4 regions of the Halomonas sp. TA22 genome follow, and region 2 is predicted to be linked to each of the others. Evidence: predicted binding sites of a transcription regulator. Region 2 holds the regulator's gene; each other region holds the start of a gene.
What was found. Region 2 encodes sigma-54, which starts transcription at its own class of promoters, with help from an activator protein. Its sites were predicted from a motif close to TGGCACNNNNNTTGCTNT; they were not measured.
Positions count from the first base shown of each region.

Region 1 (6,056 bases), 1.4 Mb from region 2:
TCGGCTCGCCACACCAGCCGCTTTCCGGTCCGGCCAGGCGTAGCGGCTCGTCAAGCAGGTGCTGGCAGAGGGTGGACAGGTAAGGCGCAAGGCCGGGATGTTCGAGAACGCCGACCCCCAGGGCATTGGACATCGCCACCCCACCGCTGCGCACCGCCTGCAACAGCCCCGGCACGCCCAGGCTGGAGTCGCCTCGCAACTCCAGCGGGTCGCACCAGCGGTCGTCGAGCTGGCGCAGGATCACGTCCACCGGTTTGAGGCCGCCCAGGGTGCGAATCCATACCTGGGCGTCGCGCACCACCAGATCGAGCCCCTCGACCAGCGAGACATTGAGGTAGTTGGCGAGGTAGGCGTGCTCGAAATAGCGCGGGCTGCCGGGGCCCGGTGTCAGCAGCACCAGCGTTGGGTGCTCTCGATGATGCCGGGCCTGAGCGACCAAGGTACGGTGATCAGCCTCGTGGAAGCCGGCCAGGCGCCGCAACGGAGCATCGCGATACACCTCGGGCATGGCCCGCGCCAACAGGATACGGTTTTCCAGGGCGAAGCCGGTACCCGACGGTGCCTGCAGACGATCCGTCATTACCCGCCACTCGCCCTTGGCGTCGCGCACCAGATCGATACCGTGAAAGATCAGCCCCGCACGTCCATTGGCCAGCGTCTGATCGCAGGCGAGCAGAAAGCCACTGTGCTCGAGAATCAGCTCGGGCGGCAACAGGCCCTCCTCCAGCAGCCGCCGCGGCCCGTAGAGATCGGTCAGGATCGCCGACAGCAATCGGCTACGCTGCTCAAGCCCGGCTTCTAGGCGCTGCCACTCCTCCATGCCCACCACCAGCGGCAGCGGGTCGATCCGCCAGCCACGTCCCAGGGTGTCGCCATGCATGTTGAAGGTAACGCCATTGTCGTAGAGCAGCCGCTGCACCTCCTCGGCGCGAGCGATCAGGCCGTCGCGGCCAAGATTGCCAAGCGACGCCAGCACCGACTCCCAGCCCGGCCGCAAGCGGCCATCGGCGGCGAGCATGGCATCGAAGCCCGCTCCGCCGCCGTAGCCTTGCAGCAGCACGCGTACTTCAGGCGTAAGTAGGGAGTCGTGTGTCAGCATGGGCAACGTCTTGTCAGCATTGGCCGCAGGTAGGCGTGGTGCTCTGCATTATCGGCCATCGGGCCGTATCATATCATCTGATTAACGCCACCCGGCGGGGCCTATTCTCGATGCAGCCCCCTCTGGCTGGCGTGACTGACGCTCAGGGCTGCCAGCGCAGGTCGAGGGTAGCCGGCAGCTCGAGACTCGGCTCCTCGGGCGGCGCCTCTCGCGGCCCCTGAGAGTGGCCTGCGGTCCAGAAGCGTGCCAGGCGTCGCGCTTCCGCCTCGTTGGCATTGACCGGAAAACTCTCATAGTTGCGCCCCGCCGGGTGCGACACATGATAGGTGCAGCCCCCCACCGAGCGGCCATTCCAGGTATCGATCACATCGAAGACCAGCGGGGCATGGACCGGGATGCGCGGGTGCAGCGCCGAGGGTGGCTGCCAGGCCCGGTAGCGTACGCCCGCGACCCCCTCGCCGGCGCGCCCGCCGGTAACCTTGAGCGGCACGCGGCGGCCATTGCAGGCCACCACGAAGCGATCGCCATGCAGACCCTCGACCTTGACCTGCAGGCGCTCAACCGACGAGTCGACGTAGCGCGCCGTACCGCTGCCGGTGGCCTCCTCGCCAAGAACATGCCACGGCTCGATGGCCTGACGCAGCTCCAGACGCAGCTGCGGCGTCTCGAGGCGACCTTGCACCGGGAAGCGGAACTCCAGAAACGGTGCGAACCACTGCAGGTCGAAGTCGAAGCCGTGAGCCTTCAGATCCTCGATCACCTCGCCCAGGTCGCTCCACAGATAGTGAGGCAGCATCCAGCGGTCGTGCAACGTGGTGCCCCAGCGCACCGGACGCTTGCGGTATGGCGCCTGCCAGCAGCGCGCCACCAGGGCACGGATCAGCAGCATCTGGATCAGGCTCATGCGCGGGTGCGGCGGCATCTCGAAACCGCGCAACTCGAGCAGTCCCAGCCGCCCGCTTTCGCTGTCCGGCGAGTAGAGCTTGTCGATGCAGAATTCGGCACGATGGGTATTGCCGGTGATGTCGGTAAGCAGATGACGCAGCAGCCGATCGACCAGCCACGGCTGGGCGACCTCTCCGTGCGGCATCTGCTGCAGGGCGATCTCGAGCTCGTAGAGCGACTCGTGACGCGCCTCATCGACCCGCGGCGCCTGGCTGGTGGGACCGATGAACATGCCCGAAAAAAGATACGACAGGCTCGGGTGGTGCTGCCAGAACGTGACCAGGCTGGCGAGCAGGTCGGGGCGACGCAGGAAGGGGGAGTCCTCGGGGGTGGCGCCGCCCAGGGTGACGTGGTTGCCGCCGCCGGTTCCGGTATGACGGCCATCGAGCATGAACTTTTCCGTCCCCAGGCGCGTCTGCCGCGCCTCCTCGTAGAGGATGGTGGTGTTCTCGACCAGCGCCGGCCAATCTGCCGCCGGCATGATGTTGACCTCGATCACCCCGGGGTCGGGAGTGATCAGGAACTTCTCGAGGCGAGGATCGGCGGGCGGTGGATAACCTTCGATGGCCACCGGCATGCGCAGTTGCGACGCGGTGTTCTCGATGGTCGCAATGAGATCCATGTAGTGCGAAAGCCGCGTCAGCGGCGGCAGGAACACGAATAGCCGCCCTTCGCGCGCCTCGACGCACAGGCTGGTGTGGATTACCTCGTCATGGCTGTCCTGCTCGGCGTTCGGCTGCTCCTGCACGTTCTGCCCGGGCGAGAGATGGTGCAGGCCATGGGCCTCCTCGCCAAGGGCGGTCTGCATTTCGCTGTAGCGTCGCGCCACCTCGCCATGCACATCGCCCAACGCCGCACGAGGCGCGAACAGCGATTCGGGGATCACCGGCTCGGACCGCTCGATCCAGGGCAGCGCCGCCAGCGGCAGGCGCAGCCCCATCGGCGAGTCACCGGGAACCAGATAGAGATGTTCACGCTTGAGCGGCCAGGCCCCGCTCTCCCAGCGGTGCTCGCGACCTCTGGCATGTCGTAGCGGCAGCGCATAGCCCACCACCGCGCCTAGGCCGCGCTCCAGCAGCTGCGCCAGGCGGCGCCGCTCGGCATCGTCGTTCAGATCGGCCTTACGCGGGTCGACGTTGGCCGGCAGAGTGCCCTCGCGCCACAGGTAGTAGTAGGCATCCTCGTAGGCCGGCACCAGATGGCCGGCATCGACACCGAGGCGCCTAACCAACGCCTCGGAGAACTGCAGCGCCTCACGCTCGCCATGGCCGGGGGCGTTGCGATCGTCGGCGAGCCAGCGTCCCTCGCGCCACAGCGGCACGCCATCCTTGCGCCAGTAGCAGGCCAGTGCCCAGCGCGGTAGCGGCTCGCCGGGATACCATTTGCCCTGCTGATACTGCAGCACCCCGCCTGGCGCGAAGTGGCCGCGCAAGCGCTCAAGCAATTCTCCGGCCAGCTTGCGCTTGGTGGAGCCGAGGGCTGCAACCGTCCATTCGGCACCATCCATGTCGTCGATGGAGACGAAGGTCGGCTCGCCGCCCAGCGTCAAGCGCACATCTCCTGCCGCCAGCACTTGATCGACCTGGAGGCCGAGGACGTCGATCGCGGCCCATTGGGCGTCGCTATAGGGTTGCGTGACACGGGGCGTCTCGTGAATGCGCGTCACCTGCATCTCGACATCGAACTGCACCTCGCACTTCTCTGACGTGCCCGTGATCGGCGCGGCACTTCCCGGCGACGGCGTGGCTGCCAGCGGGATATGCCCTTCGCCGGCCAGCATGCCGGAGGTCGGATCAAGGCCGATCCAACCGGCACCCGGCAGGTAGACTTCGGTCCAGGCGTGCAGATCGGTGAAGTCATTTTCCGGCCCCGAGGGGCCATCCAGTGCCTTCACATCCGGTGCCAGCTGAATCAGATAGCCGGAGACGAAGCGCGAGGCCAGCCCCAGGTGGCGCAGGATCTGCACCAGCAGCCAGGCACTGTCGCGGCACGAGCCTCTGGCGTTGGCAAGCGTCTCCTCGCAGCTCTGCACGCCGGCCTCCATGCGTACCAGGTAGGCGATGTCTCGCTGCAGCCGCTGATTTAACTCAACCAGAAAACTCACCGTCGGGACGGGGTCGCGCGTTACCTCGGCAAGCCAGCCCTGCAGCAGCGCCCCCTGTTCGTGTACCTCGAGGTAGGGCTGCAGCTCCTTGCGCAGCGAATCCGAATAGACAAATGGGAACTGCTCCGCCTCCTCCTCGATGAAGAAATCGAAGGGGTTGATCACCGTCATCGGCGCGATGACCTCGACCTCGACCTCGAGCTGGGAGAGCTTTTCCGGGAACACCACCCGGGCGATGAAGTTGCCGAACGGGTCCTGCTGCCAGTTGAGGAAGTGCGGCCCACCCGACACCTTGAGCGAGTAGGCGTCGATGGTGGTGCGGCTGTGCGGCGCCGGGCGCAGCCGTATCATGTGCGGCGACAGGCCGACGGGGCGGTCGAAGCGATAGGAGGTACGGTGCTTCAAGGCGACGCGTATGGTCATAGGGGCCTCGGTGGCATGCTTTGATCACCGGCAAGCCTTGCCGGCACCCGATTCTCGTGGCAACCCGATCGCACCAGTCGCGCAAGGAGACTCATCACGAGGCAAGTATCGTTCCATTTTCGTCAGCCGACAGTCTTTTTTACCGGCTTGGACGCTCAGGGCTCACTCGCGCCGCTCGTCTATCGCGCCGATTTGCACCATACCATCTCGCTACTTCTTGCCATCTCAGCGGCATGCACCACGCAGGGGCAGGCGATAGCGAATCAGTGCCGTGTCAAGGTGAGCTTGCCTGGCAATTTGTGTCCAGTGAGTGGCAAGCGCGCCCTATCGCGGGGTTCTGGTACAGCGCTTGCACAGTAGATGGTTGCAAATCGAAAACTTTGGTTACCGACGGTGAGCAGCCACGCTCCATCCTGACTATGCTCAATCAAGACGAGTCCGGCCCGAGCCGGTCACAGGGAGACGCCGATGCGCCAGGTGGATTGGAAGCAGTATCGCTGCGATGACTTTTACGACGAGCTGATGGTGTCACCTGGCATACCGCGGGATGCCGCCAGGATGTTGTGCGAAGTGCTGGCGGGATTCGACTCGGAGGAGCTCGCCGAGCGCAAGACGGCGGCAGAGATCGCTATCCGCACCATGGGCATTACCTTCACTGTCTACTCCGAGGGCAGCATGATCGACCGCGCCTGGCCCTTCGATATCGTGCCGAGGATCATTCCCGCCAGCGAGTGGCGGCGAACCGAGGCAGGGCTCAAGCAGCGCGTCGAGGCACTCAATCTGTTCATCGACGACCTCTACCACGATCAGAAGGTGGTGAAGGATGGCGTGCTGCCCGCCGAGGTATTGGCGCAGTCGGTCAATTTCCGCCCCCAGTGCGTGGGTATTTCTCCTCCCCACCGCATATGGGCGCATGTCTGCGGCTCCGACCTGGTGCGCGACAAGGATGGCACCCTCTATGTGCTCGAGGACAACCTGCGCATTCCCTCCGGCGTCTCCTACATGCTCGAGAATCGCAACGTCACCAAGCGCGTGCTGCCCGAGCTGTTCGCCACCGGACGCATCCTGCCGGTGGACGACTACGTGCCGCACCTCTACGACATGCTAGCCAGCATGTCGCCACGCTCCGGTGACGAGCCCAGGGTGGTATTGCTCACTCCCGGCATCTATAACTCCGCCTACTACGAGCATGCCTACCTCGCCCAGCAGATGGGTATCGAGCTGGTGCAGGGTCCCGACCTGATGGTGGACGACGACGATATCGTCTACATGCGCACCGTCGAGGGGCTGAGTCGTGTCGATGTCATCTACCGGCGCGTCGACGACCTGTTTCTCGACCCTGAAGCGTTCAACAAGGATTCGGTGCTCGGTGTTCCCGGCCTGATGCGCGCCTGGCGCAACGGCAAGGTGGCACTGGCCAATGCACCGGGCGCCGGAGTCGCCGACGACAAGGTGGTCTACGCCTTCGTCCCGGCACTGATCCGC
Region 1 covers NZ_CP053108.1:1,057,460-1,063,515, forward strand. The annotation lists gene HJD22_RS04965 (circularly permuted type 2 ATP-grasp protein) at 1-1,099, opposite strand, end outside; gene HJD22_RS04970 (DUF2126 domain-containing protein) at 1,242-4,571, opposite strand; gene HJD22_RS04975 (circularly permuted type 2 ATP-grasp protein) at 5,040-6,056, shown strand, end outside.
Region 1: the regulator sigma-54 is predicted to act here: its motif matches at 4,670-4,687, upstream of HJD22_RS04970 (DUF2126 domain-containing protein).

Region 2 (6,056 bases):
TGGTGGGTCATCGCGGTATGGATGCCCAGTTCGCGGTGGCGGAGCCGTACATTGGGATAGGTGCTGGCGAACTGCGCGGCGAGGCGTTCGGTGAGATAGACCGAACGGTGCTGGCCGCCCGTGCAGCCGATCGCCACGGTGACGTAACTGCGGTGGCTCGCCTGGTAAGAGGGCAACCAACGCTCCAGCCAGGCATGAATGTCGTTGGCCATGTCGCTGACGTCCGGGAAACTCTCCAGAAACTCGACGATCTCCGTGTCGCGGCCATTGAAGGGGCGCAGCCTTGGGTCCCAATAGGGATTGGGAAGACAGCGGGCGTCGAACACGGTATCGGCATCCAGCGGTACGCCACGCTTGAAGCCAAAGGATTCAAAGGTCAGCGTCAGCTGCTGATTGACATGCTGCGCCACCTGATCTGCAATCCGCGCACGTAATTCGTGTACCGAGAGTCGCGAGGTATCGATGATCAGGTCGGCGAGATCGCGAATGTCGGCAAGTGCCGTCTCTTCCGAGTCGATCGCCTCGGCCAGGGTCATCTCGCTTTCACGGGTCAGCGGATGCCGGCGCCGGGTGGCGGAGTAACGCTCCAGCAATATCTTGGGGTCGGTGGTGATATAGACCACTTGGCAAGCCACGCCACGCTTTCGCACATCGTCGAGCAGGCTCGGGAAACGCTCCAGGGCGGCAGGCAGGTTGCGGGCATCGATGCTCACGGCGATCGATGAGTGGGGCGATGGCCCGTTCTGTAGCTCGTCGACCAGGGCGCCGAGCAGCATGGCCGGCAGGTTATCGATTGCGTAGAAGCCGAGATCCTCGAGCGCCTGCAGCGCGATCGATTTGCCCGATCCAGAACGCCCACTGATGACGACGAGCTGCATGCGGATCTCCTATGAGCGGTCCGAACGGCCGCTCACGCTGGAGCGGCCATGATCGACAGTTGGACATAGAGTGAGTTCAGTGCTGAGCGCTAGAGCCGTCGTTGCGCAGCTTGGCAATGGCTTCCATGAGCGTATCGTAAAGCTGTCGCTGGCTGTCGCTCTTGCGCAATCGATGACGAGTATCGCTGTCGTTCATCACGCCGGCGACCTGGGCCAGGAGCGCCAGGTGCGTATCGTCAGCCTCTTCCGGTACCAGCAGTACGAAGACCAGATCGACAGGCTCGCCATCGATGGCATCGAAATCCACCGCCTCACTGAGCTTGAGAAAACCCGCCAAGGGGGCCTTGCAGTGAGGGCTGCGGGCATGAGGAATAGCAACACCGTTGCCGATGCCGGTACTGCCTAGGCGTTCACGTCCAATAAGCCGACTGAAGACTTCCTGGCTATCGAGACTTGGTGTGTTCTGGGCGATGAAGGTGCTGAAAAATTCCAGCACTCGCTTCTTGCTCCCCCCGGCGACACCATACAGCGTACGCTCAGGGGGTAGGATGGTTTGCAACGTCATGGGTAGCTCAGCGGGCACCGACGCCCTGGGCGCGTGCCTGTGCCTTTTCCTTGTGTTTGACCAACTGGCGATCGAGTTTATCGGCAAGGGCGTCTATGGCAGCGTACATGTCGCCATCCTCGGCATCGGCATGAATGTCTGCACCCGCGGCGTGCAGAGTGCTGGCTGCCTGCTGGCGCTCCCTCTCGATGGAGAGTGTAACCTGGACCGAGGTAATGTTGTCATAGTGGCGTTCGAGTCGAGCAAGCTTCTCGTTGATGTAAGCGCGCAGTGCATCGGTCAGTTCCACATGGTGCCCGGCGATATTCACTTGCATGACACTCTCCTGTTGCGGCGGGTTGCAGTTCGATTGTAACCCTTTTTGCCCTATTGCATACCCCTAGGCATCCGAGGATTTGACATGGATGCCCCTTCATTATTTTAGCTTATTTATTTCAATGTATTAGGAGTTAACGTCCATTGATACGCGCTTTGAGACATGGATTTCAGGAGAGTCTCTTGCGTTCGCTGGAGGGGGGGATGCCCATCGCTTCGCGGTACTTGGCTACGGTCCGCCTGGCCACCTTGATGCCGCTCGCTTCGAGGAGTTCGACGAGCTTGCTGTCGGAGAGCGGCTTGCGCGCTGGCTCCTCGCCAATCAGTTTCTTCAGGCGCGCGCGGATCGCTGTGCTCGAATGGGCATCGCCGCTGTCGCCAGTACCGCCGACATGGCTTGAGAAGAAGTACTTGAGCTCGAAGACGCCACGGGGCGTATGAATGTACTTCTGCGTCGTCACTCGCGAGATCGTCGATTCGTGCATCTCCACGGCTTGGGCGATATCGGCCAGTATCAATGGCTTCATCGACTCTTCGCCCTTTTCGAGAAAATCGATCTGACGCGCCATGATCTCCCGGCCTACGCGCAGCAGGGTGTCATTGCGACTCGAGAGACTCTTGATCAGCCAGCGCGCCTCCTGCAGGTGCTGCTTCATGAAGGTATTGTCATCGCTCTTGTCGGCGCGCTTGATCAGGGCGGCATAGTCGGGTTGGATGCGCATACGCGGCAGGGCGTCGGGATTGAGCTCGATGCGCCAGCCTTCACGGCCATGGCGGGCGATCAGGTCGGGAATGACATAGTCGTTGTCGCTTTCGCCGAAGGCCTGGCCGGGGCGGGGATCGAGTGAGCGAATCAGGGCGATGACCCGGTCGAGTTCCTCGTCCTCGAGGCGCAGACGCCGCTTCAGTAGTTTGCGATCGTCATTGCCAAGCGCTTCGAGGAACTGTCTGACAAGACGTTTCGCCTGGGGCAGCAGTGGTGTCTCCTCGGGCAGCACGCCGAGCTGGAGGAGCAGACACTCGCGCAGCTCTCGGGCGCATACGCCGGTGGGCTCGAACTGCTGCAGGCGCATCAGCACCTGCTCTACCTCGGTGCTCTTGAGTCCGGCCAGCCCCTGGTCGCGAAGGCCGGCGCACAGCTCGTCGAGAGCGCCGTTGAGATAACCATTGTCATCGACGGCATCGATCAGGCTCTCGGCGATGATGCGTTCGCGCTCGCTGAGATCGGTCATCGCCAACTGCCAGGCGAGGTGGTCGTGGAGGCTCTCGCCACTAGCGTTGCGCTCGAAATCCGGCCCCTCGCCCGAGCTGCTTCCACTGGGCGCCATGTCCTGGTAGGTGTCCGACCAGTCGCTGTCAGTAGAGAGCTCCTCGGGAATTTCGCTGTTCCACTCCTCTTCACGCGCTTCGGCGACCTCCTGCTCGCCGAAGCCGTCGTCCAGCTCTAGCATGGGGTTGGCTTCAAGCGCCTGTTGAATCTCCTGGCGCAGGTCGAGTGTCGACAGCTGCAAAAGGGCGATGGCCTGTTGGAGCTGCGGCGTCATGGTCAGGTGCGCGCCGACACGGAGTTGCAACGAGGGTTTCATGGCCATGGCAAGGGGTGTTCACTGACAAATGAGACGACACGTTAGCTCGCGCCGCAATCCCTTGCAAGACTCAATTGCGTGAAAACTGAGCAAGAAACATGCCATGCGCAAGTACCATGCCAGATTGGGCAGCGTAGAAAGTTTTCATGCGGTTGATGGCGGCCGCCGAGCAGTGGCGGCGTGCCGAAGGCTCTTGAACCTAGAGTCGGAAGTCTTCCCCGAGATAGACTTCGCGTACCCGTTGGTTGGTGAGAATCGCTTCGGCATTGCCCTCGGCGATGATCTGACCGTCACCGACGATATAGGCTCGGTCGCAGATGTCCAGGGTTTCGCGCACGTTGTGATCGGTGATCAGGACGCCGATTTCACGACGCTTGAGCTGTCTGATGACGCCCTTGATCTCGCCTACCGAGATCGGGTCGACCCCGGCGAACGGCTCATCGAGCAAGATGAAGGCGGGCTCCGTTGCCAGGGCGCGAGCGATCTCGACACGTCGACGTTCTCCCCCGGAGAGACTCATGCCCAGGTTGTCGCGGATATGGGTGATATGAAAATCTTCCAGCAACTGCTCGAGACTTGCGTGGCGACCCTCGCGATCGAGATCCTCGCGCGTCTCGAGGATCGCCATGATGTTGTCAGCCACGCTGAGCTTGCGAAATACCGAGGCCTCCTGGGGAAGATAGCCAATGCCCGCCTGGGCGCGGCGATGCATGGCCGCCTTGGTCAGGTCGAGGTCGTCGATGTGTACTTCGCCCGCATCGGCGCGCACCAGGCCGACGATCATGTAGAACGAGGTGGTCTTGCCGGCACCATTCGGCCCGAGCAGCCCGACGATGCTGCCCTGTTCGATGGAGAGGCTGATGTCATGGACGACACGGCGACGCTTGTAGCTCTTGGCCAGGTTCCGGGCACGAAGGGTCTTCATGGGCTGCCTTGGATCAGAAGTTAGTTCTGCTCGGGATTGAGGGTCATGCGCACGCGCTGGCGCTCGCTGCCCTCGACGTCGGCGCGTGCCTGAACCACGCGACGGTCGAGAAAATACTCCACATAACCGCCATCGAAGGTGTCTCGCGCCTGGTGCAGTTCGGCGCGATCGATCAGCTCCACGCGGCGCTGTGCGGCATGGTAGACGATGGTGCGACCCCATCCGCGTACCACGGGTTCGTCCGGGGCCGGCTGCTGCTCGATGTAGGCGCGCTCGCCGGTAGCGGTCAGGCGCGACACTTCGCCTGCGTCATTGCGCAGGATTTCGACGCGATTGCCGGTGAGCTGCATGCTACCTTGGCGAATCTCGACATCGCCGGTATAGATGGCGGTGCCGGCGCGATCGTCGAGATCAAGGCGATCCGCGGCCACTTCGATGGGCTGCTGAGCATCGCTCTCGAGCGCGAACGCCGGAAGGGCGGCCAGCATTGTCAGGCAAGCACCCATCATGCAGGCCATGAGGCGAGATGTCGGGGTGGGAGTGTCTCTCATGGTGCTGGTTCCTCATAGCCTTCGGGAGGATGGAAGCCTTGGACCTCGTCGGTCAGGCGTGCACGGTCCAGGTTGAGCCAGGCATCGAAGCGCTCACCTCGCATCCACTGGGGTGGTTGCTGCAGAAGTGCCGGGGTGTCGCTCCAGGCATGCCCGTTTACGGTATCGACATGCAGGATGTCGGTATCCAGCTGCCATCCTTCTTCGGGAGCATTGAGCCTGGCATTGCCCTCCAGGGTCAAGAGATCCCCGCCGGGACCGAGAATGCCTACATCGCCGTAGCCGAACCAGGTGCGGCCCTGACGATCGAAAATTCGTGCGACCGGTGTCTGGGCGCGTGTCACGTCGTCATGTGGCGTATGCGAGAGGCGCGGGCTGTCGAGGCGCTGGTGCGGAGCGCCACGCTCGTCGAAGCGGGTGAGGGTGGCATTTTCAAGGTAGTAGTCCGGCTCGCCGGCATCGTCACGCGGCACCGGGCCGGGGCCGAAGGTGTCGCGCTGATCGAGCAGCGCCAGGATGCCCCCCACTATCAGCAGGACCAGTACCAGCCAGAGTTTCGACGAGGGGCGCGGGAAGCGTGGACGCAAGGGCATAGAGCTCAACGCTTGCCGTGTAGATAGGTGTCGACGACAGCGCCCCAATGGCCCTGGGCCTGAAGAAGTACATCGCAGATTTCCCGCACTGCACCATGCCCGCCCGTCTGGGTAGTCACCCAGTCGGCGTGCTCGCGCACATAGGCCGGTGCGTTGGGCACGCTGATGCCGAGCCCGGCGCGCTTGATCGCCGACAAATCGGTAAGATCATCGCCAGCGTAGGCGACCTGAGAGAAGTCGAGGCCGAGCTCTTGGGTCAGCTCGCGCAGCACTTCGAGCTTGTCGTCACGCCCCTGCTTCACATGTTCTATACCAAGGGCGGCGGCGCGGCGGCTGACGATCGGCGAATCGCGGCCGGTCACCAGTGCGATGCTCAGACCAGCCTGGCCCAGCAGTTTGATGCCTAGCCCATCCTGGGTATGGAAGGCCTTGATTTCGCTGCCATCTTCGACAAAATAGAGGCGTCCATCGGTGAATATACCATCCACATCCAGCGCCAACAGGCGTACCTGGCGGGCTTGCTGAATCAGGTTGGGGGGGAGTGAAGGTGCGGTAATGGTCATGAGCTCTCCTAGATGACGCCGCTGATCAGCAGGTCATGCATATGTAGTGCGCCCACCGGACGGCTATCATCATCCACGAC
Region 2 covers NZ_CP053108.1:3,357,777-3,363,832, forward strand. The annotation lists gene rapZ (RNase adapter RapZ) at 1-878, opposite strand, end outside; gene HJD22_RS15910 (PTS sugar transporter subunit IIA) at 955-1,443, opposite strand; gene raiA (ribosome-associated translation inhibitor RaiA) at 1,451-1,759, opposite strand; gene HJD22_RS15920 (RNA polymerase factor sigma-54) at 1,929-3,350, opposite strand; gene lptB (LPS export ABC transporter ATP-binding protein) at 3,544-4,269, opposite strand; gene lptA (lipopolysaccharide transport periplasmic protein LptA) at 4,290-4,757, opposite strand; gene lptC (LPS export ABC transporter periplasmic protein LptC) at 4,817-5,413, opposite strand; gene HJD22_RS15940 (HAD family hydrolase) at 5,419-5,976, opposite strand; gene HJD22_RS15945 (KpsF/GutQ family sugar-phosphate isomerase) at 5,985-6,056, opposite strand, start outside.

Region 3 (6,056 bases), 1.0 Mb from region 2:
GTGGCGAGATGAAGATCTTGCCGTCGCCGATCTTCCCGGTATTGGCGACCCGCGTAATCGCATCGATCACCTTCTCGACCATGTCATCGTCAACCGCGACCTCGAGCTTCACCTTGGGGAGGAAGTCGACCACATATTCCGCGCCACGGTAGAGCTCGGTATGGCCTTTCTGGCGCCCGAAACCCTTGACCTCTGTGACGGTAATGCCCTGAACGCCGATCTCGGAAAGGGATTCCCGAACGTCGTCGAGCTTGAACGGCTTGATGATGGCAGTCACCAGTTTCATGATCTTTCTCCTCGCATCCTGTTGACGGGGGAAGCCCCGATTCCTGCGGCGTTGGCTAGCAAGCATACACCGCTTGATGGGAGATTAAAAAAGGCCCCCCGAAGGGGGCCAGGGGAGCACGCCAGCTCACTCGGTCTATCGCGATTACTTCTTTGCGACGTTGAACTCGGGGTAGGCCTCCAGACCGCACTCGGCCAAGTCGACCCCTTCATACTCTTCCTCTTCGCTGACCCGGATACCCATCACCGCCTTGATAATCAGCCAGACAACCAAGCTAGCGATGAAGACCCAAGCGAAGATGCCAATGATGCCGATGATCTGGGCGCCGAAGGAAGCATCGCCATTGCTCATCGGTACCACCATGACGCCCCAGATACCGACCACGCCGTGAACCGAAATGGCACCGACCGGATCGTCCAGTTTCAGCTTGTCCAGGGTCACGATCGAGAACACCACGATCAGACCACCAATGGCACCGATGATGACTGCGCCCAAGGCGGTAGGGGCCAGCGGTTCAGCAGTGATCGCGACCAGACCGGCAAGGGCACCGTTCAGGGCCATGGTCAGGTCAGCCTTGCGGAACCACAGCTTGGCGAGGATCAGGGCGGTAATCACGCCACCGGCGGCGGCGGCATTGGTATTGACGAATACCTGAGCCACGTTGTTGGCCGAGATACCATCGGAGAGCTTCAGCTCCGAACCGCCGTTGAAGCCGAACCAGCCCATCCACAGGATGAAGGTACCCAGGGTGGCCAGTGGCAGATTGGCGCCGGGGATGGCGTAGATGGCGCCATCCTTGCCGTACTTGCCCTTGCGCGGACCCAGTACCAGGACCCCGGCCAGGGCGGCAGCAGCGCCTGCCATGTGAACGATACCGGAACCTGCGTAGTCGGAATAACCGAGGCTATCCAGCCAACCTTCGCCCCAGGTCCAGTAGCCGGAAATCGGATAGATGAAACCGGTCATCACCACGGCGAAGGCCAGGAACGACCATAGTTTCATGCGTTCGGCCACGGCACCGGAGACGATCGACATGGCGGTCGCCACGAACACGACCTGGAAGAAGAAGTCGGAACGCATGGAGTAGTAGGGTGCGTCCTCACCGCCGGCAGTGATGGCGTCCAAGGTATTCTCATCACCGATCAAGAAGCCCAGGTTAGGCAGGAAGCCGCCGCCGGGACTAGAGTACATGAGGTAGTAGCCGACCAGCAGATACATGGTACAGGCGATGGCAAACAGCGCGATGTTCTTGGTGAGGATTTCAGCGGTATTTTTCGAACGCACCATGCCGGCCTCGAGCATCGAGAAGCCGGCGGCCATCCACATCACCAGTACACCGCATATCAGAAAGTAAAAAGTGTCGAGCGCGTAAGTCAGCTCTGTGAATTCTTCCATTATGTTCTCCTGAGCCCGCGTTATTTCTAAGTGTTCGCGTTGGCATTTCTTATTGCTTGACGACCCTGTGTACCCTATTCGCTATCCGGGATTAGACGGCATCGCCGCCGCGTTCGCCGGTGCGAATCCTGATCACATCTTCGAGTGGGGTGACGAACAACTTGCCATCACCGATCTTGCCACTGTTGGCCGCCGTGCGGATGGCGTCCAGCACACTCTCCAGGCGGCTGTCATCGACGGCCACCTCGACCTTTACCTTGGGCAGGAAGTCGACGACATATTCCGCTCCACGGTAGAGTTCGGTGTGGCCCTTCTGGCGGCCGAAGCCCTTGACCTCGGTGACGGTAATACCCTGGACGCCATTGTCAGCCAGTGCCTCACGTACGTCATCGAGCTTGAATGGCTTTATAATGGCAGTAACGAGTTTCATCCCGTATCTCCATGTTTTTAAATAGATGGCGTGCGAATAGGCTTGCGCCTGATTGGTACATAGCGTGAAACGTGCCATTGTTTTTATCTTCCCTAATAAAACAGTGGGTTAATCTTTTTGCTGCATTGCAAAAGGTGTAAACCATGTTATTGAAGCTGGGCTTGTGCACATCAATGGTGCGACGAATATTGCTGGCGCTCCATAGCGGCGCATACGCGTTCGGGTGAGCTTGCGTATGCTGTACTAGAAGGATTTACGGACGACAGGAGATTGCCATGAGCAGGAACGACTTTATCAGCCGCTTTGCCCAACAACTGGGCGAACGCCTGCAGGACGCTTCGCATGCGCCTGAAGAGCTACAGAAAAGCATGCAGCATCTCGTACGAGGTGCGGTGGACCGGCTAGAACTCGTATCGCGCGAGGATTTCGATATCCTGATGGAGGTGCTGCAGCGTACCCGCAGACGCGTCGAGGCGCTGGAGCGCCAGGTGACGGCACTGGAAGCCTCTCTTGCCGAGCGCGATGCCGGCGCTTCGGTCAGCAAGACGCTTCCCGGGGCAATGCAAGAGGACCACGACCCTGCGGAGGATGCCGGGGCGGGAGAAGCGTCCCGCTGACACTTGCCGTCCTCGCCTAATCACGGCATAAACGATGATTTAGCATAGCGAGGGCGAGCGGATGACCTTGGCCATCATCAATACCCGGGCGGGTGTAGGCCTCGAGGCGCCCAACGTGGCGGTCGAGGTGCATCTGGCCAACGGGCTGCCGGGGTTGACCCTGGTCGGCCTGCCCGAGACGGCGGTGAAGGAGAGCCGCGAACGGGTGCGCAGCGCCCTGGTCAATGCTGGTTTCGAATTTCCCAATACCCGCCGCATCACCCTCAATCTGGCTCCCGCCGACCTGCCCAAGGAGGGCGGGCGGTTCGACTTGCCGATCGCGCTGGGCATTCTGGTGGCCTCGGGTCAGATCCCCGGCGTGGCGCTCGCGCAGGTCGAGTGCCTGGGTGAGCTCGCCCTCGATGGCAAGCTGCGTCAGGTGCCGGGGGTATTGCCGATGGCACTGGCGACACGGCGCGCCGGTCGGCGCCTGATCGTACCCCGTGGCAACGCCGATGAAGCCGCTCTGGCCGGCGGCCTTGAGGTGCTCCCCGCCGAGCATCTACTCGATGTCGTGGCTCACCTGCTGGGGCAGACACCGATCGTGCCCCACCGCCTGGCCGAGCCCCCCACGCTGCTGGATACTCACATGGACCTTGGCGAGGTGCGGGGCCAGCATCAGGCGCGTCGAGCGCTGGAGGTCGCCGCTGCAGGCGGGCACAACCTGCTGTTTGCCGGCCCTCCCGGCACCGGCAAGACCATGCTGGCTAGCCGTCTGCCGGGCATCCTGCCTCCGCTGACCGACGATGAAGCCCTGCAGGTCGCAGCAATCCGCTCGGTGAGCGGTCTGCCGCTGCGCGAGGATTGGGGGCGCCGGCCGTTTCGCTCCCCCCACCATACCGCCAGCGCGGTAGCCCTGGTCGGGGGTGGCTCCAGGCCGCGCCCCGGCGAGATCTCGTTGGCCCACCATGGCGTGCTATTCCTCGACGAGCTGCCCGAATTCAGCCGCAGCGTGCTGGAGGTGATGCGTGAGCCCATGGAGTCGGGAACGATCTCCATCTCCCGGGCCAACCATCAGCGGCGTTATCCGGCGCGCTTCCAGCTCGTGGCGGCAATGAATCCTTGTCCCTGCGGCCACCTTGGCGATCCGCGCAAGCGCTGCAGCTGCTCTCCGGCGCAGATCCAGCGCTACCAGGCGCGGCTCTCGGGGCCACTGCTCGACCGTATTGACCTGCAGGTGGAAGTGCCGGCGCTGCCGCCTGAGCAGCTCACCTCACAGCAGGCCGGTGAAAGCTCTTCGGTAGTGCGTGAGCGGGTGCTGGCGGCGCGGGCAATACAGGCCCGGCGCGGTGCTCTTAACGCTCATCTGCCGGGGCGGGAACTGGAAAGTGCCTGTGCTCTAGACTCCGCCACCCGAACCTGGCTGGCCAGCGTGCTGGAGCGTCTGAACCTCTCGGCGCGCGCCTACCATCGTGTGCTTCGGGTGGCACTCACGCTTGCCGACCTGGCCGGCGAAGCTCAGCCCGGGCGGGCGCATCTGATGGAAGCGATCGGCTATCGCCAGCTCGATCGCATGCTCAAGTCGGCATAGCAGGCCGCGGCGGCTACAGCGCAGTGACATCGAGCGCACCCTGAAGGTGCGCCTCCCACTGCACCAGGGGCTCGCCGGGACGGCGTAACGTCACCGTCAGCTGGTAGGGCAGCAGCTCACGATCGGTCAGTCTGAGCAACGGGCCGTCGGCAACGAGCTGCGACTCGAGCAGCCACTGATTGTCCAGCATTCCCGTTTCTCCCATCTCCGGTGTCCAATTGAGCACCTGGGGGCTGTCGGGCTGGGCGAGCAGGGAGCGTGTGAAGCTTTCGCTGAAACGCTGACCATCGATGTGCAGACGCGCCTCGATCTCCGGCTCGGCCAGCAGCAGTACGATATCCGCCGTAGGCCGCTGCCATACCGGCTGCTCGAGCAGCCTGGCACTGGCGCGCTCGCTGAGTCCGAACAGGGCCTGGCGCAGCGTGGCGGGGCGCTCCGGCGCGCCGGCACAGGCCGCGAGCAGCAGGCAGAGCATCACCACGGCAGCAGCTCTTAGAAGCGTCATGAGGCAGAGCGCTCCTTGACGCCCGCCTGGGCGGCATGGGTGACCTGTATCCCAAGCAGGTAGTTCTCCAGTTCGAGAAATAGTGCCTGGCGAATCTCCTCGGCCTCGTTGACCAGATGGTGGCGGGCGGTGGGGTGACGGTAGATATGGGCATTGGGAAACTTGCGCCCCAGCACCTCGAGGTTCCAGGCCCAATCAACGGTCAGGTCCTGCTCGCCCTGCAGGATCAGGATAGGCAGCTCACTTGTGGGCAGTGCCATCAGGCGTGGCATCCAGCGGCGCATGGCGCCGACCCAGGTCAACGTCAGATGCTCGGACTGCAGGGGATCCTTCTCGCGCAGAAAGAGGCTGAACTCATCGTCCGACGAGTTGACGCGGTACTTTCTCGGCAGGGTGCGGATGAAGGGGCGTGCCAGCAGGTGCAACCAGCTGGAGCGCGGCCAACCGCTGGGCCGCACCAGAGGTGCCAGCAGGGCAAGTCCTGCCCAGCGTGTCTCCTCGCCATGACCCAACGCATCCGTCGCTAGGATGGCCGCCCCGGTGCTCTGACCGATTCCCACCCAGGGGTGCGGCGTCACCCCCTGCCGCGAGAGGGCCTCCTTCAGGGCTTCCAGGCAGGTCCCGTAATCGTCGAAGTCGTTGATCGAGGCGCGCGCCCCGCTGGAGAGCCCATGCCCCGGGAGATCCCACAGCACCACGTTCCAGCCCTGGCACAACAGCAGTTCGAGCAGATGGCGATAGAGGCCCAGATGGTCGAAATATCCATGCACCACGAAGGCGGTACCGCGTGGCGAGGCGGGGCACCACACCTGGGTCCAAAGGCGGAATTCGGGGGTTTCGACAAAACCGGCATGCAGCGTCACCTGCTCGCAGAGCAGTGGCGCGAGTCGATAGTGGTCGAGATAATGACCGAGGTGTTCCGTCCATGGCTCGGTGCCGGACCTGGAGACAGGTTCCACTGGCCCGAGGGTGTGCAGCGACGCAAAAGCGGTCATCGATCCCTCCCTCATCATGTCTCCATGCTAGCGCTCACTGTGTTTGCAGACCATGTTTCTGAGACGGCCTTCATCATTTGGTCGAGTCGTGAAGACCCGCTCGTTTTTTTCCATTAGTATGTGGAAGCTATTTCCACAAAATTCCATCGTTGCGAGTCCGCAACGATTCGATCGCCTTCAGGGCGGTCAGCGCATCAGGAGACTCCCATGACAGAACGTGTCAACCGTCACCGCCTGCAGGTGGCCACCGAGCTCGAT
Region 3 covers NZ_CP053108.1:2,352,213-2,358,268, forward strand. The annotation lists gene glnK (P-II family nitrogen regulator) at 1-286, opposite strand, end outside; gene HJD22_RS10995 (ammonium transporter) at 431-1,681, opposite strand; gene HJD22_RS11000 (P-II family nitrogen regulator) at 1,773-2,111, opposite strand; gene HJD22_RS11005 (accessory factor UbiK family protein) at 2,387-2,728, shown strand; gene HJD22_RS11010 (YifB family Mg chelatase-like AAA ATPase) at 2,790-4,298, shown strand; gene HJD22_RS11015 (hypothetical protein) at 4,312-4,803, opposite strand; gene HJD22_RS11020 (alpha/beta hydrolase) at 4,800-5,798, opposite strand; gene HJD22_RS11025 (malate synthase G) at 6,006-6,056, shown strand, end outside.
Region 3: the regulator sigma-54 is predicted to act here: its motif matches at 2,171-2,188, upstream of HJD22_RS11000 (P-II family nitrogen regulator).

Region 4 (6,056 bases), 230 kb from region 2:
ATTCTCGAGAAAGCCGGCACCCTGTCGCTCTCGCAGTTCGAGGATTCGGAGTTCTACGACAAGCTGACCCGCGCCCGCCGCGAAGCGTCGACACGACCGCTGGGGCTGGTCACCAAGACCTTCGGCCTGTTGCAGAATGCCATCTCGTTGGCCAGTTTCGGCGTGCTGCTGGTGCAGTTCTCGCCCTGGGCTCTGCTGATCCTGGCGATCGGCGCGCTCCCGGTGTTCCTTTCGGAGGCCAAGTTCTCCGGCGATGCGTTCCGCCTGTTCCGCTGGCGCTCGCCCCAGAATCGCATGCAGAGCTACCTGGAGACGGTGCTGGCCCGAGAGGACAGCATCAAGGAGGTCAAGCTGTTCGGCCTGGAGCCACTGCTGCTTGCCCGTTACCGCGCGATATTCGATTCGCTCTACGACGAGGACCGCCGCCTGACGATTCGTCGCGAGAGCTGGGGCTTCCTGCTGGGTCTACTCGGCACGCTGGCATTCTATGGCGCCTACGCCTGGGTAGTGGTCGACACCATCGCCGGGCAACTGACGCTTGGCGAGATGACCATGTATCTGATGGTGTTCAAGCAGGGCCAGGCGGCGCTCTCGGCAAGCCTTACCGCGATCAGCGGCATGTACGAGGACAACCTCTACCTCTCGAATCTCTACGAATATCTCGAACAGCCGGTAGCGGCCGAGCGTGGCACCCTGACCCAGGGCATCAGGCCCGGCGATGGCATCCGCTTCGAGGGCGTCGGCTTCATCTACCCCGGTGCCGACAAGCCAGCACTTGCCAACATCACGCTGCACCTGGCGCCCGGCAGGAGCCTGGCACTGGTGGGCACCAACGGCTCGGGCAAGACCACGTTGATCAAGCTGCTCACCCGCCTCTACGAGCCCAGCGAAGGGCGTATCCTGCTCGACGGCAGCGATCTGCGCGACTGGGACATCGAGGCGCTGCGCAGTCGGGTCGGGGTGATCTTCCAGGACTTCGTGCGCTATCAGCTCAAGGTCGGCGAGAACTTGGGCGCCGGCGACGTGAGCGCCTTCGAGGATGAGGCGCGCTGGCGGGAAGCCGCCCAGCGTGGACTGGCCGAGGCGTTCATCGCCGCCATGCCCGGCGGCTACCACACCCAGCTGGGGCGCTGGTTCAAGGGCGGACAGGAGCTCTCCGGCGGGCAGTGGCAGAAGATCGCCCTGTCTCGCGCCTACATGCGCGCGAGCGCCGACATCCTGGTGCTGGACGAACCCACCGCCGCCATGGACGCCGCCGCCGAGGCGGCGATATTCGCCGACTTTCGCAAGCACAGCCACGCCAAGATGACGATCCTGATCTCCCACCGTGTCTCCACGGTGCGCGCTGCCGACCAGATCATGGTGATCGACGGCGGCGTGATTCTCGAGCACGGCGATCACTCGAGCCTGATGGCCGCCGATGGCCGTTATGCCAGCCTGTTTCGGCTGCAGGCCAAGGGTTATGAGTAGCCATTGCTGATAAACGGTTGACGCTTACCCCGGCGATTGGCTAAAAGAGAAGAGTCGCGCCACGTGGCGCGGCACTTACCCTCAACGAGAATCGTCCCTCATGCTCTGGCTGCAGCCCGTCAATATCACTGGCAACTCACATCGCGTTTTCAATAACGCAATGCGAGCATGCCCGTTGCCGTGCGCCAGTAGTTAATCGAAGGACGCTGGCCGCGGCACTTGTCGCGGTCAAGCTATCACCTCTCCGGTCATACCCTGTTCGCACAAGTCCCGGCCTCCGAAAGAAAGGAGACCGAGAACATGGCAATTCGACTCATCAAGCGACTTTTGCGCGGCATCCGTACTCGCCACACCACCCGCCAGCACTACAATGCGCTTCGGGAGTATGATCCCCGCATGCTCAAGGACGTCGGGCTGCGCTGGGAGCGCGGCAATCTGGTGGCGATCAACCCGGAGCGCGAGCTGCCGGTAGCCGCTGGCGCCGAAGCAGCCGCAATGAAGAAACGCCCCGATGCCTGTCCCAGCTGCGGAGTCAGGCTGACGTAGACAAAGCCCCGGTCACAGGGAGTGACCGGGGCTTTTTCGCTCCCGCGAGCACGCTGATTCAATACAGCGACGAAGGGTTGGCGGACTCGCCCCCGGCCTTGTAACGCCCAATGGTCTTCAACGCCGCCTGGCGCAGCAGGCTGACATCGATACCTACCGCAATGAATTGGCAGCCCAGTGCCCGATAGCGACGAGCATCCTCCTCCCGTGGGGCGAGGATACCGGCCGCCTTTCCCGCTACCTGCACAGCGGCGATGGCATGTTCGATCATCTGTTGTACCTCGGGATGGCCAGGATTGCCGGGATGGCCCAGTCCCGACGAGAGATCGATCGGCCCGATGAAGACCGCATCGACTCCCTCCACTGCAGCGATCGCCTCGACGTTATCGATCCCCGCACGCGACTCCACCTGGACGATCAGGCACAGCTCCTCGTGAGCCGTGCTCAGATAATCCGCCACGCCATCCCAGCGGGTAGCGCGCGTCAAGCCACCGCCTACGCCACGTATGCCACGCGGTGGATAGTACATGGCACGCACCAACGCCTCGGCCTGCTCGGCGCTCTCCACCATCGGCACCATCAAGGACTGCACCCCGATATCGAGAAGCTGCTTGATCAGCGCGGTGTCATGATTGACGGCACGCACCACTGGCGCCGACGAGTAGGCTGCCACTGCCTGCAGCTGGCCGAGAATCGAAGGCACCGTATTGGGAGCATGCTCCCCGTCGATCAGCAGCCAGTCGAACCCCGTCGTTGCCAGAATCTCGGTGGCATAGGCAGTACCGAAGCCGGCCCAGCAACCATACTGAGCGCCACTCTTAGCCAAAGCCGCCTTGAAGACGTTGTGAGGCATATGCATGAACGCATCCTTCAAACGTAGAGAGGTACATAAGACATAGCAGACCAGCCACTCTCGCGGCGAAGAATGTCACACCAGAGGCTCGGTCCCAGTCGCACTGCCCTTATAGCCCCAACGGCCGACCAAGCGCTGCAAGCAAGGCCGCGTCATCCTCCCTGCTAGGCAACCGTTCATTGCCGGGTCCTCCTACGTTGATGGGACGACTGGCCATTGCGGCCCGCCAGGCCATAATAAGTGCGTGTCAGCATCCACCCAATAGGCTTCCGATGACATGCTCTTTTACCTCGACGCTGTCGATCGCATCACTGGCCGGCCTGCTAATGATCGCAGCCCAACCCGGCCATGCCGACGGTTTTTTCTCCCATGTTGCGTACTCCACCTCAAGTCATGGACACACCCTCGAGCGTACCCTTAGCCGGCTGGCCCCCGGTGCCGACCCGCAGGTGCTGCAGCTGGCCGCCAGTGCGCTGGCCTGTGCCGACCCGGATGCCGCACGACTGACGGTGATCGACTACTCGCTACCCTCCAACGAGCCACGACTCTGGGTGTTCGATCTCGAAGCGCAGGCGCTGATGTTCGAAGAACTGGTCTCCCACGGGCGCGGCTCCGGCGATGCCGAGGCCACGCTCTTCTCCAACATCCCCGAGAGCTACCAGTCGAGCCTGGGGCTGTTCAGGACCATGAACAGCTACTATGGTCGCAACGGCTATTCACTGCGCCTGGAAGGACTCGAATCGGGAATCAACGATCTCGCCTATCAGCGCGCCATCGTCATCCACGGTGCCGATTATGTCAGCGAATCGTTCATCGAGCAGACCGGCCGGCTGGGACGCAGCCACGGCTGCCCGGCGGTACGCCAGGAGATCACCTATCCGCTGATCGACAGCATCAAGGAGGATCAGTACCTGTTCGTCTACTACCCCGACGCCGAGTGGTTCGAAAGCTCCTCTTACCTGAACTGCAGCCGTGATGAGCGAACGCTTGCCATACAGTAAAGCAGCACGAATCGCCTAGCGCGGCCATGCCAGTCCTGATTGGCACCGTACTTGCTTCGAAATTGGGCAAGCGGCTTAGGCGGGAGACAATGCATGACACGAGAGACCCCGGGAATGACGCCTGCAGAACGCCTGCTACTGGCAGCCAAGCGCTGTGAAATCGACAATCTCGAGCACCTTGCCACCACCTGCGAGATCGTCGGCGACATCAGCCGCTTCATCCATGCCCTGCAGAAGGAGCGTGGTGCTTCGAACATCTACCTGGCCTCGTGTGGCGAGCGCTTCGCCACGCGACGCGAGGAGCGAATCGTCGAGAGCCTACGTAACGAGCAGGCCATCCGCCAGCGTCCGCGCAACCGCATCACGCTTGCCGACGATCCGAGCTACAACCGCTACCGCCAGGAGGTTCTGCGCTTTCTCTACGAGAAGCAGCGCAAGGTGGAGAACATCACCGAGCGGCGCAAGGCAGATTCCGCCAAGGAGAAGCAGGTGGCTCACGCCTGATCGCGTGTACTGAGCAAGACCGACGACTAGGCCACCGCAAGGTGGCTTTTTGTTACGGACGCAGCCGCGAAGTCTGAAACGATGACTACACTGCAAAGGCGCGAACACGACAACCATGCAGGAGCCCAGCATGACCATCGAATGCCAAGGCAGCTGCCTATGCGGCGCCGTGAGCCTCACCGTCACGATCGAGGGCCACAGCGTTGCCGCCTGTCACTGCAGCATGTGTCGCACCTGGTCGGGAGCGCCAATGCTGGCGCTTGAAGGGGTCAAGGAGGTGCACATCACCGGTGAGGAGAACATCGCGGTTTACGCCTCCTCCGAGTGGGCCGAACGCGGTTTCTGCCGCCAGTGCGGCACTCACCTCTTCTACCGGCTCAGGGAGAGCGATCACTATGCCCTCCCGATAGGCCTGGTCGACCGTGGCGAGGCGTGGCACTTCGAGACCCAGATCTTCATCGACGAGAAACCGGCCTTCTACGCTTTCGCCAACCAGACCCAGGAGTTGACCGGCCAGCAGGCGCTGGAGATGTTCAACGAATCGCGCTGAGCCTGGCTGAGCTCAGCGCGCCAGGCGCGCAAGCACCGCCTTGCGGCTGCTCTCCTGCATCTCGGCATAGAGCGCGAACTCATCGGTCACCGGGCAGCCCAGGGCCTGTTCGAGTTGTGCCCGGTTGGCATTGCCCGCCTGCAGGCCACGCGAATCGTCACCCAGGTTGGACTGGAATATCCCTGCCGCGCTCACCGGCAGGAAATCCTCGTAGACGATCGGCCGAGCCTCGACCAGCCCCTGAGCGATCAGCGCCTCGATCTCGTTTTCCGCCGCCTCGCCCGTGACCTCGTGCCCCAACGGGGTGAGTTCATAGCGGAAGTAAGCCAGTGCCTGACGGCGCAGCTCGGCGGCATCATCGGGGAACGCCTCGAAGACGCGGCCAAGCCGAGCCTGGTGCAGCGCATTGTCCTGGCTTGAGGACGGCTCCTGAGCCTCGGCCAGCAGGCGGTCGTAGAGCGCCCTGCCCTTGGGCGTCAGGGCCACGCCGCGCTGCTCGATCTCGCCGAAGCGAGCGGTATGGGTGCCCTTCGTCTCACCGACAAAGTGGATCGACTCCTCGAGCGCCTTGAAGCTGGTCTGGCGCAGCAGGATCGGGCACTGACGGCGCGGCGGACCCTCGATAATCGCCTTGGGGTTGATACCCCGCTTGGGCATGCGCCACTGCACCTCGTCGATGTCCAGCGTGCGCGGCGTGAGATGGTTGATATGCGGCCCGCGGAAGCAGACCACGTCGGCAATCAGGCGATGCTCGCCATGCAGTGCTTCATAGGTATCGAGATCCACCGTGGCCTCCTGATGCCAGCGGAAGGTCTCCAGCGCCTCGGCCACGAAACGCTCGGCCTGCTCGGCATTGAGCCCACCCTGCCGCTCATGGGTCTCGATCAGCTCGCGGGCACCGGGAGTGAAGATATCGCGCGACGCCAGCACCTCCTCGGCACGCGCCCGCAATGCTTCATCCTCGATCAGCTCCAGCCGCAGCAGCGAGGTGAAGACGCGAAACGGGTTGCGCCGCAATGCCGCCTCATCCACCGGGCGAAACGCGGTAGAGTGCACCGGCACACCGGCCTGGGAGAGGTCGTAATAGCCCACCGGTTGCATGCCCATGACTGCAAACAGCCGACGTAGCATG
Region 4 covers NZ_CP053108.1:3,591,864-3,597,919, forward strand. The annotation lists gene HJD22_RS16995 (ABC transporter ATP-binding protein) at 1-1,470, shown strand, start outside; gene HJD22_RS17000 (hypothetical protein) at 1,771-2,016, shown strand; gene HJD22_RS17005 (aldolase/citrate lyase family protein) at 2,075-2,875, opposite strand; gene HJD22_RS17010 (murein L,D-transpeptidase catalytic domain family protein) at 3,142-3,870, shown strand; gene HJD22_RS18145 (nitrate- and nitrite sensing domain-containing protein) at 3,985-4,374, shown strand; gene HJD22_RS17025 (GFA family protein) at 4,505-4,924, shown strand; gene HJD22_RS17030 (VOC family protein) at 4,937-6,056, opposite strand, start outside.
Region 4: the regulator sigma-54 is predicted to act here: its motif matches at 3,911-3,928, upstream of HJD22_RS18145 (nitrate- and nitrite sensing domain-containing protein).